Azotobacter salinestris: one gene and its partner. The protein of the gene in region 2 interacts with the protein of the main gene of each other region in a pairwise test. Links are inferred from orthologs where the notes say so. Each region holds a gene or a part of one and is shown on either strand. Other genes may lie near its edges.

The links.
Region 1: the proteins of rlmKL (region 2) and typA interact in binary tests that used the Escherichia coli proteins (3 or more experiments, as listed by UniProt). The link is inferred for Azotobacter salinestris from one-to-one orthologs.

Annotation. Positions count from the first base shown.
Region 1 is NZ_CP045302.1:2,053,748-2,058,468, forward strand. The notes cover bases 1,843-4,721. They hold typA (translational GTPase TypA), read right to left. Parts: upstream 4,253-4,721; coding sequence 2,432-4,252; downstream 1,843-2,431. Other genes in these bases: GCU53_RS09645 (cache domain-containing protein), read left to right, coding at 1,843-2,142; thiI (tRNA uracil 4-sulfurtransferase ThiI), read right to left, coding at 4,395-4,721. In the rest of the region: glpD (glycerol-3-phosphate dehydrogenase), read left to right, coding at 1-1,470; more of GCU53_RS09645, read left to right, coding at 1,705-1,842. UniProt on the Escherichia coli protein: A 50S ribosomal subunit assembly protein with GTPase and nucleotide-independent chaperone activity, required for 50S subunit assembly at low temperatures, may also play a role in translation.
Region 2 is NZ_CP045302.1:4,381,390-4,387,602, reverse strand. The notes cover bases 3,301-6,213. They hold rlmKL (bifunctional 23S rRNA (guanine(2069)-N(7))-methyltransferase RlmK/23S rRNA (guanine(2445)-N(2))-methyltransferase RlmL), read right to left. Parts: upstream 5,909-6,213; coding sequence 3,692-5,908; downstream 3,301-3,691. Other genes in these bases: dacB (D-alanyl-D-alanine carboxypeptidase/D-alanyl-D-alanine endopeptidase), read left to right, coding at 3,301-3,652. In the rest of the region: GCU53_RS20600 (deoxyguanosinetriphosphate triphosphohydrolase), read left to right, coding at 1-900; GCU53_RS20595 (FUSC family protein), read left to right, coding at 987-2,048; more of dacB, read left to right, coding at 2,186-3,300. UniProt on the Escherichia coli protein: Specifically methylates the guanine in position 2445 (m2G2445) and the guanine in position 2069 (m7G2069) of 23S rRNA. Methylation occurs before assembly of 23S rRNA into 50S subunits.

The DNA of each region.
Region 1 (4,721 bases), 2.3 Mb from region 2 along the record:
AACGGCGCAGGCATCGCCGCCGATGCGGCCGGCCGCGGTCTTTCGGTGTTTCTCTGCGAGCAGGACGACCTCGCCCGGCACACCTCCTCCGCCAGCAGCAAGCTGATCCACGGCGGCCTGCGCTACCTCGAGCACTACGAGTTCCGTCTGGTGCGCGAGGCGCTCGGCGAGCGCGAGGTACTGCTGGCCAAGGCCCCGCACATCGTCAGGCCGCTGCGCTTCGTCCTGCCGCACCGGCCGCACCTGCGCCCGGCCTGGATGATCCGCGCCGGTCTGTTCCTCTACGATCACCTGGGCACGCGCAAGACGCTGCCGGGCTCGCGCAGCCTTCGCTTCGGCGCCCGCAGCCCGCTCAAGGCGGAGATCCGCCGCGGCTTCGAATATTCCGACTGCTGGGTCGACGACGCCCGCCTGGTCGTGCTCAACGCCATGGCCGCCCGCGAGCACGGCGCCCAGGTGCAGACCCGCACCCGTTGCCTCTCCGCCAGCCGCAACCTGGACCACTGGCACCTGCAACTGGAGCGCGCCGACGGCAGCCGCTTTTCGATCCGCGCCCGGGCGCTGGTGAACGCGGCCGGCCCCTGGGTGGCGCGCTTCATCGAGATCGGCCTGCAGCAGAAGGCCCCCCACGGCATCCGCCTGATCCAGGGCAGCCACCTGATCGTGCCGCGGCTGTACGAGGGCGAGCATGCCTACATCCTGCAGAACGAAGACCGGCGCATCGTCTTCGCCATTCCCTATCTGGAGCGTTTCACCCTGATCGGCACCACCGACCGCGAGTACCAGGGCGACCCGGCGCAGGTACGGATCAGCGAGGCGGAAACCGACTATCTGCTCGCGGTGGTCAACCGCCACTTCAAGCGCCAGCTGAGCCGGGACTGCATCCTGCACAGCTATTCCGGCGTGCGGCCGCTGTGCAACGACGAATCGGCCGATCCCTCGGCAGTGACCCGCGACTACACCCTGGAGCTGTCGAGTAATCCGGGCGAGCCGCCGCTGCTGTCGGTGTTCGGCGGCAAGCTCACCACCTACCGCAGGCTGTCCGAAGCGGCGCTGGAGCGGCTGGCACCCTTCTTCCCGCAGATGGGTCCGTGCTGGACCGCCGGGAAACCGCTGCCGGGCGGCGAGCAGATGAGCGACAGCCGCACCCTGGCCATCCAATTGCGCGAGCACCATGCCTGGCTCGCCCCGGAACTCGCCCAGCGCTGGGCCACCAGCTACGGCAGCCGCGCCTGGCGCCTGCTGGAGGGCGTCGACGGCCCTGGCGATCTCGGCGAACACTTCGGCGCCAGCCTGCATGCCCGCGAAGTGGACTATCTGTGCATGCAGGAATGGGCACGGGAGGCAGAGGACATCCTCTGGCGACGCAGCAAGCTCGGCCTGTTCCTGAACGCCGAGGAGCAGGAGCGGCTGCGCGCCTATCTGGGCACGACGGCCAGGCAGTCGGAGTGCCGCGTCCTGGCCCCCTGAGGCTTTCACGCCCCGCCCATCGCTCCGCAGCAGGAGCATTGGCTGCGCTGCAATCGGAGTGGCCACTCTCGGCATGCATGGCTTCGCGCCATGGCACAACCCTGCAGGCAGGGTAAGCACGACCATGGTCGCAGTTTATCGGCCTCGGCGGGCTGGCTTAGGATCGAGCGAGGTCACCGCCCGGTGGCCTACAAAAAACCATGAAATAACAAGAACAAGAGGCGTAAGACATTCATGCGCAAGACCCTGCTGGTAATGCTGTGCACTGCGGGTATCCACCTGACCGCCCACGCCGGCGAGTTCGGCACCGCCGACGAAGCCAAGGCCATGCTCGAAAAGGCCGTGGCAGCGGTCGAGGCCGACAAGGCCTCAGCCCTGGAGAAGTTCACCAAGGGCGAAGACGGCTTCAAGGATCGCGACCTCTATCCCTACTGCGGCGGCCCGGACGGCACCTTCACCGCGCATCCCACCCTGATCGGCAAAAGCCTGAAGGAGCTGAAGGACAAGGAAGGCAAGGCCCTGGGCGAGGAAATCTACGCCAAGGCCCAGCCAGGCACGATCAGCGAAGTCTCCTACATGTGGCCGCGGCCGGGCAGCGATACGCCGGTCGAGAAGGTCACCTTCGTGACCAAGGCCGATGATCAGGTGTGCGTGGTCGGCTACTACAAGTAAGGCCCCTCCCCCAGCCACGGCTCCCAGAGGCACGTAGCTGAAGCGACAATTGCCGTGCGCCAGCCTTCTTCGGCGCACGGCAACCGAACAGCCCTCCTCTTGTTTCCTCCCGACAGACCGCTCCCCCGCGGGCGCCACTCCTCAAGCCCCACGTCCCTTTTCGCAGCTCTCGTCGGCCCGCGCCATTGCGTGCGGTGACGGATGCCGGCAGCGGCGCGCAGAGCCGCCCAAAAACAAAAGGCCCCGCCGGCGATGCCGGCGGGGCCCCTGTCACGCGACAGCGGTCCGATCAGACCTTGCTGCGCTCGTAGCGCTTGCGGTCGTTCTCGTTGAGCAGCTTCTTGCGCAGGCGGATCGACTTCGGCGTCACTTCCACCAGCTCGTCCTCGTCGATGAACTCCAGCGCCTGTTCGAGGGTGAACTTCAGCGCCGGGGTCAGCTGGATGGTCTCGTCCTTGCCGGAAGCGCGCATGTTGTCGAGCTTCTTGGCCTTGGTCGGGTTGATCACCAGGTCGTTGTCGCGACTGTGGATGCCGGCCAGCTGGCCTTCGTAGACCTCCTCGCCCGGGGACAGGAACAGCTTGCCGCGATCCTGCAGGGTTTCCAGCGAGTAGGTCAGCGCGGTGCCGGTGGCCATGGAGACCAGCACGCCGTTCTGGCGGTGGGCCACTTCGCCAGCCTTGATCGGGCCGTAGTGGCTGAAGGTGCTGGTGAGGATGCCGGTGCCCGAGGTCATGGTCAGGAAGGCGTTGCGAAAGCCGATCAGGCCGCGCGCCGGGATGGTGTATTCGAGACGAATACGGCCCTTGCCGTCCGGGATCATGTTGGTCAGGTCGCCCTTGCGCAGGCCCATCTGCTCCATCACCGGGCCCTGGTGCTGCTCCTCGATGTCGATGGTGACGCTCTCGTAGGGCTCCTGCTTCTCGCCGGCCTCGTTCTCGATGATCACCACTTCCGGGCGGCCCACGGCCATCTCGAAGCCCTCGCGGCGCATGGTCTCGATCAGCACCGAGAGGTGCAGCTCGCCGCGGCCGGACACCTTGAACTTCTCCGGGCTATCGCCCTGCTCGACGCGCAGCGCCACGTTGTGCAGCAGTTCCTTCTCCAGACGATCCTTGATGTTGCGGCTGGTGACGAACTTGCCTTCCTTGCCGGCGAACGGCGAATCGTTGACCTGGAAGGTCATGCTCACGGTCGGCTGGTCGACGGTCAGCGGCGGCAGGGCCTCGACGTTCTGCTGGTCGCACAGGGTGTCGGAGATGTACAGCTCCTCCATGCCGCTGACGCAGACGATGTCGCCGGCCTGGGCTTCCGGCACTTCGACGCGCTGCAGGCCGTGGTGGCCCATGATCTTCAGGATGCGGCCGTTGCGCTTCTTGCCGTCGGTGCCGATGGCGGTCACCGGGGTGTTGGACTTGACGGTGCCACGGGCGATGCGGCCGATGCCGATCACGCCGAGGAAGCTGTTGTAGTCCAGCTGGGAGATCTGCATCTGGAACGGGCCCTCGACGTCCACCACCGGGGCCGGCACGTGGTCGATGATGGCCTGGAACAGGGCGTCCATGTTGTCGTCCATCTTCTCGTGGTCCATGCCGGCGATGCCGTTCAGGGCACTGGCGTAAACGATCGGGAAGTCGAGCTGCTCGTCAGTGGCGCCGAGGTTGTCGAACAAGTCGAAGATCTGGTCGATCACCCAGTCCGGACGCGCGCCCGGACGGTCGATCTTGTTGACCACCACGATCGGACGCAGGCCGGCCTTGAACGCCTTCTGGGTCACGAAGCGGGTCTGCGGCATGGGGCCGTCCTGGGCATCGACCACCAGCAGCACGGAGTCGACCATGCTCATCACGCGCTCCACCTCGCCGCCGAAGTCGGCGTGCCCGGGGGTGTCGACGATGTTGATGTGGTAGCCGTTCCACTGGATGGCGGTGTTCTTGGCCAGGATGGTGATGCCGCGCTCCTTTTCCTGGTCGTTGGAGTCCATCACGCGCTCGTTCTCGGCCTCCTTGCGGTCCAGGGTGCCGGAGAGCTTGAGCAGCTTGTCGACGAGGGTGGTCTTGCCATGGTCGACGTGGGCGATGATGGCGATGTTGCGCAGTTTTTCGATCACGGTTCTGTCTCTATGAAAGCGTCCAGCTGAAGGCTGGGCGCTGAAAAAAGGAAAGTGGGCCGAACTGGCCGACAGCGACGTTGCGGGCGGTCAGCGGTCGGGAGGGCGGTGGCGGATACTGCCACCGAGCAGGCCCGGCAACCTATGCCGGACGATAAACGCGCACATTGGCATGCCCCTCGCTCAGAAGATGATGAGCATGCAGGCGGCTCATGACACCCTTGTCGCAATAAAGGAGATATTGACGGTTGGTGTCCAGCTCCTTGAAACGGTTGTTCAGCGCGTAGAAGGGCAGCGTCCGCACCTCGATGCCGGGAAGCGTGAGCGGCTCGTCCTCGGCCGTGTCCGGATGGCGGATGTCGAGGACGATCTGTCCGGCCAGCGCCTCGCGGACCTCCTCCACGCGGATCTCCTCGCCCAGTTCGTCGATCACCCGGTCGATCGGCACCAGGCGGGCGCGCTCCAGGGC
Region 2 (6,213 bases):
GACTTCCTGCACTTCGAGGGCAACGCCCAGGGCTTTCGCGTGCTCACCCAGCTGGAATACCACCAGTTCGACGGCGGCACCCGCCTCACCTACGCCACCCTCGGCGCCTATCTCAAATATCCCTGGGCGTCTTGCCATGCGCCGGCCCTGGGCTACAAGAAGCACAAGTTCGGCTGCTACCAGAGCGAGCTGCCGCTGCTCGAGCAGATCGCCGACAAGCTCGGCCTGCCCCGGCAGGACGAGCAGCGCTGGGCGCGCCATCCGCTGGTCTACCTGATGGAGGCGGCGGACGACATCTGCTATGCGCTGATCGACCTGGAAGACGGCCTGGAAATGGAGCTGCTGGACTATCCCGAGGTCGAGGCCCTGCTGCTCGGCCTGGTCGGCGACGACCTGCCGGAGTCCTACCGCCAGCTCGGCCCGCGCGACTCGCGACGGCGCAAGCTGGCGATCCTGCGCGGCAAGGCCATCGAACACCTGAGCAACGCGGCGGCCCGGGCCTTCGTCGAACAGCAGAAGGCCCTGCTCGAGGGCAGCCTGACGGGAGACCTGGTCGAGCACATGCACGGACCGGCCAAGGACTGCGTGCTGCAGGCCAAGCGCATCGCCCGCGAGAAGATCTTCCACGACAAGCGCAAGACCCTCCACGAGATCGGCGCCTACACCACTCTGGAGATCCTGCTCGACGCCTTCTGCGGCGCGGCGCTGGAGCAGCATGGCGGACGCCGGACGTCGTTCAAGAACCGGCGCATCCTCGACCTGCTCGGCAACAATGCCCCGGACCCGCAGTGGCCGCTGTACCATGCCTTCCTGCGCATGATCGACTTCATTGCCGGCATGACCGACGGCTATGCCACCGAAATGGCCCGGGAAATGACCGGCCTTTCCGGTCCCGCATAGGCCTCTGCACCTCGCTGGCCCGGATCGCCCGGCACGGGGGCACGAAGCCCCCCGGCCGCATCGTAGTGGAAGAAGGAACGCAGCCGATGCTCCGCTTTCTGCCTGCCCGCCACCGCTGGACGGCCGCGCCCTCGTGGGGAGCGGCCATCGTGGCCACCCTCGGCTGCGCCCTGCCCCTGCTGCTCGGGCTGTTCAGTGGCCATTCCGGCTTTCTCTGGGCGTCGATCGGCGCCTTCCTGGCTGCCCAGGCCGACCCCCTGCACCGTTTCGGCATGCTGCGCATGCTCCTGCTGACCCTGCTTGGCGCCTGCAGCGCGGGCCTGGGCTTCTGGTCCGCCCCCGGTCCGGTCGAGAGCCTGCTGGTCTTTGCCGCCGGCGGCCTGCTGCTCGCCTGGCTGCAGCGTTTCGGCCGCGAGGCCGGCAAGCTGGCCCTCGGCATGCTGGTCTGTCTCTGCCTCGGGCAGGGTCAGCAGCGCCTGGGCAGCATGCCCAATCCCTATGCCGTGGCCACCCTGTTCACCCTCGGCGGGCTCTGGGCGACCCTGCTCGCCTTCAGCCTGCGCGGCCTGCACGGCCTGCGCCTGTGGCCCTACATGCCACGCCTGCCCAGCGTGCTGAAGGTGCTGGGCCAGCATGCGGCGCGCCTGCCGCAGCCGCAGTGGCGGCTCTATGCCCTGGGCTGCACCCTGGTCTGCGGTCTCGCCGGGCTGATCGTCAACCTGACCGGAGAGCCGCGCGGCTACTGGCTGACCCTGGCGGTGGTCACCAGTCTGCAGATCGACCTCAAGGGCCGGCTGACGCGCGCCTTCAAGATCGCCCTGAGCGTCCTGCTCGCCAGCGGCCTCCTGGTGCTGCTCGGCCACAACCTGCAGAGTCCGGCGCAGATGGTCGCCCTGGTGCTGCCGCTGGTCCTGCTCAACCGCGCCTTCCAGGTCGGCCGCTACAGCCTCTACGTGCTGCAGATGACCTTCTGCATCCTGCTGCTGGCCGAAAGCCTGGCGCAGGACTGGCAGCTGAGCCGGGAGCGCCTGGTCGCCAGCCTGGCCGGCGCGCTCCTGGCCCTGCTGGTGGCGCTGAGCCTGCATGCCGGCCGTCGAGTGCGCGCATGGCGTGCCGCCCGCACCGACACGGATGCCCTGCCGCGCTGAGCCGAACGGCAGCCGGTCCTGTGCATCGAACAGCCATCGGCCGCCCCGCTTCGGGCATAATGCGAATCCGTTCCCGGAAGCAGCCGGACTTTCCACCCATTTCGCTTCGTTCAGCCCTGAGTCGGAGGGCACCCTCGATGATTGCAACTTTCCGCCGGCTTGCCATTGCCAGCCTGCTGCTGCCGTTCGCACTGTCGGCGAGCGCGGCCCAGATCAACACCACGCTGCCGAAGAATGTCCAGCAGGCGCTGAGCGCCCACAAGCTCCCCGGCGATGCCCTGTCCCTGGTGGTGCTGCCGCTCACCGGACCCGGCACTCCGACCTATATCAACGCCGACGTGCCGCTGAACCCGGCTTCGACGATGAAGCTGGTGACCACCTATGCCGCCCTCGAGCTGCTCGGCCCGACCCACAAGTGGCACACCGAGTTCTACGCCGACGGCCCGGTGCGCGACGGCGTGCTGGACGGCAACCTGTACCTGAAGGGCGGCGGCGACCCCAAGCTGAACATGGAAAGGCTCTGGCTGCTGATGCGCGACCTGCGCGCCAACGGAGTGCGCGAGGTGCGCGGCGACCTGGTGCTCGACCGCAGCCACTTCATGCAGCCGCAACTGCCGACCTTCAATGATGATGGCGGCGACAGCAGCAAGCCTTTCCTGGTCGAGCCCGACTCCCTGCTGATCAACCTCAAGGCCATGCGCTTCATCGCCCGCGCCGAGCCCGGCAAGGTGCAGGTCAGCGTCGAGCCGCCGATCGCCGGCATGACCATCGACAACCAGGTCAAGGCGCTGCCGGCCGGCGCCTGCCCGGACTGGCCGGACGTGCGCTACAACCTGATTCCGCAGCAGAGCGGCTACAGCATGGTGGTTACCGGCAAGCTGCCGGCCGGCTGCAGCGCGCAGAGCTACATCGCCCCGCTCGATCACCAGACCTATGCCGCCGGCGCCGTGCGCGCGATGTGGCAGGAGCTGGGCGGCAGCATCCAGGGGCAGGACCGCCTCGGCAGCGTACCCCGGCAGGCCCGCATGCTGGTCCGTGCCTTCTCGCCGGACATGGTCGAGATCATTCGCGACGTCAACAAGTTCAGCAACAACACCATGGCCCGCCAGCTGTTCCTCAGCATCGGCCGGCAGTACCGCAACGGCGCCGACGCCGACGCCGACGACGCCCAGGCGGCATACCGCGCGGTGCGTCAGTGGATGGCGCGCAAGGGCATCGACGCGCAGCATCTGGTGATGGAGAACGGCTCCGGCCTGTCGCGGATCGAGCGGATCAGCGCCCGGGAAATGGCCGAGATGCTCAAGGCCGCCTGGCACAGCCCCTATGCCGCCGAATTCATCGCCTCGATGCCGCTGGTGGCGATGGACGGCACCATGCGCAAGCGCCTGCGCCGCACCCCGCTGGTCGGCGAGGCGCACATCAAGACCGGCACCTTGAACACCGTGCGCGCCATCGCCGGCTTCAGCCGCGACCAGAATGGCAACACCTGGGCAGTGGTCGCCATCCTCAACCACTCGCGGCCCTGGGGCGCCTCGTCGATCCTCGACCAGGTGCTGGTCGACCTGTATCGCCAGCCGAAACAGACCAGCACGGCCCAGCGCTGATCGTCCGAACGGGCCGCCCGCCGGAGCGGCCCTCTCCTCTCAGCCCGGCTGCCTGGCCTGCAGCCGCCAGGCCCGGTGGATCTTCGGGTTGCGGGCGAAATCCGCATCCAGGGTCTGCGCGCTGATCTCCTCCACTGCGTAGCGCTGCTCGAGCGCGGGGTCGAGCTGGAACTTGCGGAAGTTGTTGGAGAAATACAGCACCCCGCCCCTGGCCAGGCGGGCCATGGCCAGATCGAGCAGGCGCACGTGATCGCGCTGCACGTCGAACACCCCCTCCATGCGCTTGGAGTTGGAGAAGGTCGGCGGGTCGATGAAGATCAGTTCGTACTCGCCGCGGTCGGCGGCCAGCCACTCCATCACATCGGCCTGCTCCAGCCGGTTCCGCTCGGAAAAGCCGTTCAGCGCCAGGTTGCGCCGCGCCCAGTCCAGGTAGGTCTTCGACAGGTCGACGCTGGTGGTGCTGCGCGCACCGCCCCTGGCCGCGTGCACGGTGGCCGTCGCGGTGTAGCAGAACAGGTTGAGAAAACGCTTGCCGGCAGCCTCGCGCTGGATGCGCAGGCGCAGCGGACGGTGGTCGAGGAACAGTCCGGTGTCCAGGTAGTCGGTGAGGTTGACCAGGAGCTTCACGCCGCCCTCACCGACCTCCATGAAGCGCCCCTGCTGGTCCTGCCGCTCGTACTGCCTCTTGCCGACCTGGCGTTCGCGGCGCTTGATCACCACCCGCGCCGGGTCGATGTCCAGCGCCTGGGGAATCGCCGCCAGGGCATCGAGCAGACGCGCCTGGGCCTTCTCCGGATCGATCGAGCGCGGCGGCGCATACTCCTGCACGTGCACCCAGTCGCGGTACAGATCCACCGCCAGGGCGTATTCCGGCATGTCGGCGTCGTACAGCCGGTAGCACTCGATGCCCTCGCGGCGCGCCCACTTGCCCAGGGTCTTGAGGTTCTTCTGCAGGCGGTTGGCGAACATCTGCCCGCCCTCGGAGAGCCGCGCCGGCGCGCTGCGCACCGCTGGCGGGCGCTCCACCAACTGGCCGCCGATCATCCGTGCGTCGTTCTGCGCCGGTTCGTTGCGCCCGGTGACGAACTGCTCCGGCACGACCCTGAACAGCAGCAGCTTGCAGGGCAGCGCGCCGTTCCACAGGGCGTACTGCTTGTGGCTGCGGATGCCCATGCGCTTGCCCAGCTCCGGCGCACCGGTGAACACCGCCGCCTCCCAGCCCTCGCAGCGGCTGCGCAGGCGTTCGCCGAGATGCTGGTAGAGATAGAGCAGGCTGGCCGGATCGCCCAGGCGCTCGCCGTAAGGCGGGTTGCACACCACCAGGCCGGTCTGGCCGCGGTCCGGGTGCGGCTCGAAGGTGGCCAGCTCGCCCTGGTAAACCCGTACCCAGCCGTCCAGCCCGGCGCGCTCGATGTTGTTGCGCGCGGGCTGGATCAGCCGCGGGTCGGCCTCGTAGCCACGAATCCACAGCGGCGGCCGGGACAGGCCGGCGGCGGCGCGCGCCTCGGCCTCGGCATGCAGCTTCTTCCACAGCGCCGGAACATGCCCCAGCCAATTGCTGAAGCCCCACTGCTCGCGACGCAGGTTGGGCGCGATGTCGGCGGCTATCATCCCCGCCTCGACCAGGAAGGTGCCGACCCCGCACATGGGGTCGGCCAGCGCCCCGCCCTCGGCAGCGATGCGCGGCCAGCCGGCGCGGATCAGGATGGCCGCGGCGAGGTTCTCCTTGAGCGGCGCGGCGCCCTGCTGCAGACGGTAGCCGCGCTGGTGCAGGCTGTGCCCGGAGAGGTCGAGGGACAGCACCGCCTCGCCCCGATCCAGGCGCAGGTGGATGCGCAGGTCCGGATTGAGCTTGTCCACCGAGGGGCGCTGGCCGCTGTGCCGGCGCAGTTGGTCGACGATGGCGTCCTTGACCTTGAGCGCGCCGAAATGGCTGTTGTCGATGCCCGAGCCGTGGCCGCTGAACTCCACCGCAAGGCTGCCGCTCGGCAGCAGATGATCCTGCCAGTCGACCGCCTGCACGCCCTGGTACAGCTCATCGGGGCTGCCCACCGGAAAGCGCCCGAGCACCAGCAACACGCGGTTGGCCAGACGCGACCAGAGGCACAGCCGGTAGGCGGTTTCCAGGTCGCCCCGGCCCTGCACCCCGGCGACCTGCTCGCGGACCTCGGTCAGGCCCAGGCCGGCCGCCTCCTCGGCGAGCAGGCCTTCCAGGCTCTTCGGGCAGGTGAGAACGAGTTCGTAACGATCCGACATGGGAATCTTCCAGTGCCTCAGGCAGTTAGCGCGTACCCGTTGGCACGCCTTTTGATGATGACAGGCCGCAGCGTGACCCTTCGTCGCATGCTCCGGAAACACGACACCGACCCCGCGAGCGGCGGGCTCGTGCCGTCCGGCTTAAAAGGCCCCAAATTAGAGGGGTTTTACCGGGCAGCAGCTATTTTTCATGAATTCTTATCTCCTGGCAGCCGGAAAAGTTTCGTTCTTATGACAAAACAGTCGTTCACAGGCCAGAACTCATTGGATAGAAATCGATCAAGCCCCTCGCTGCAACGGCGAGG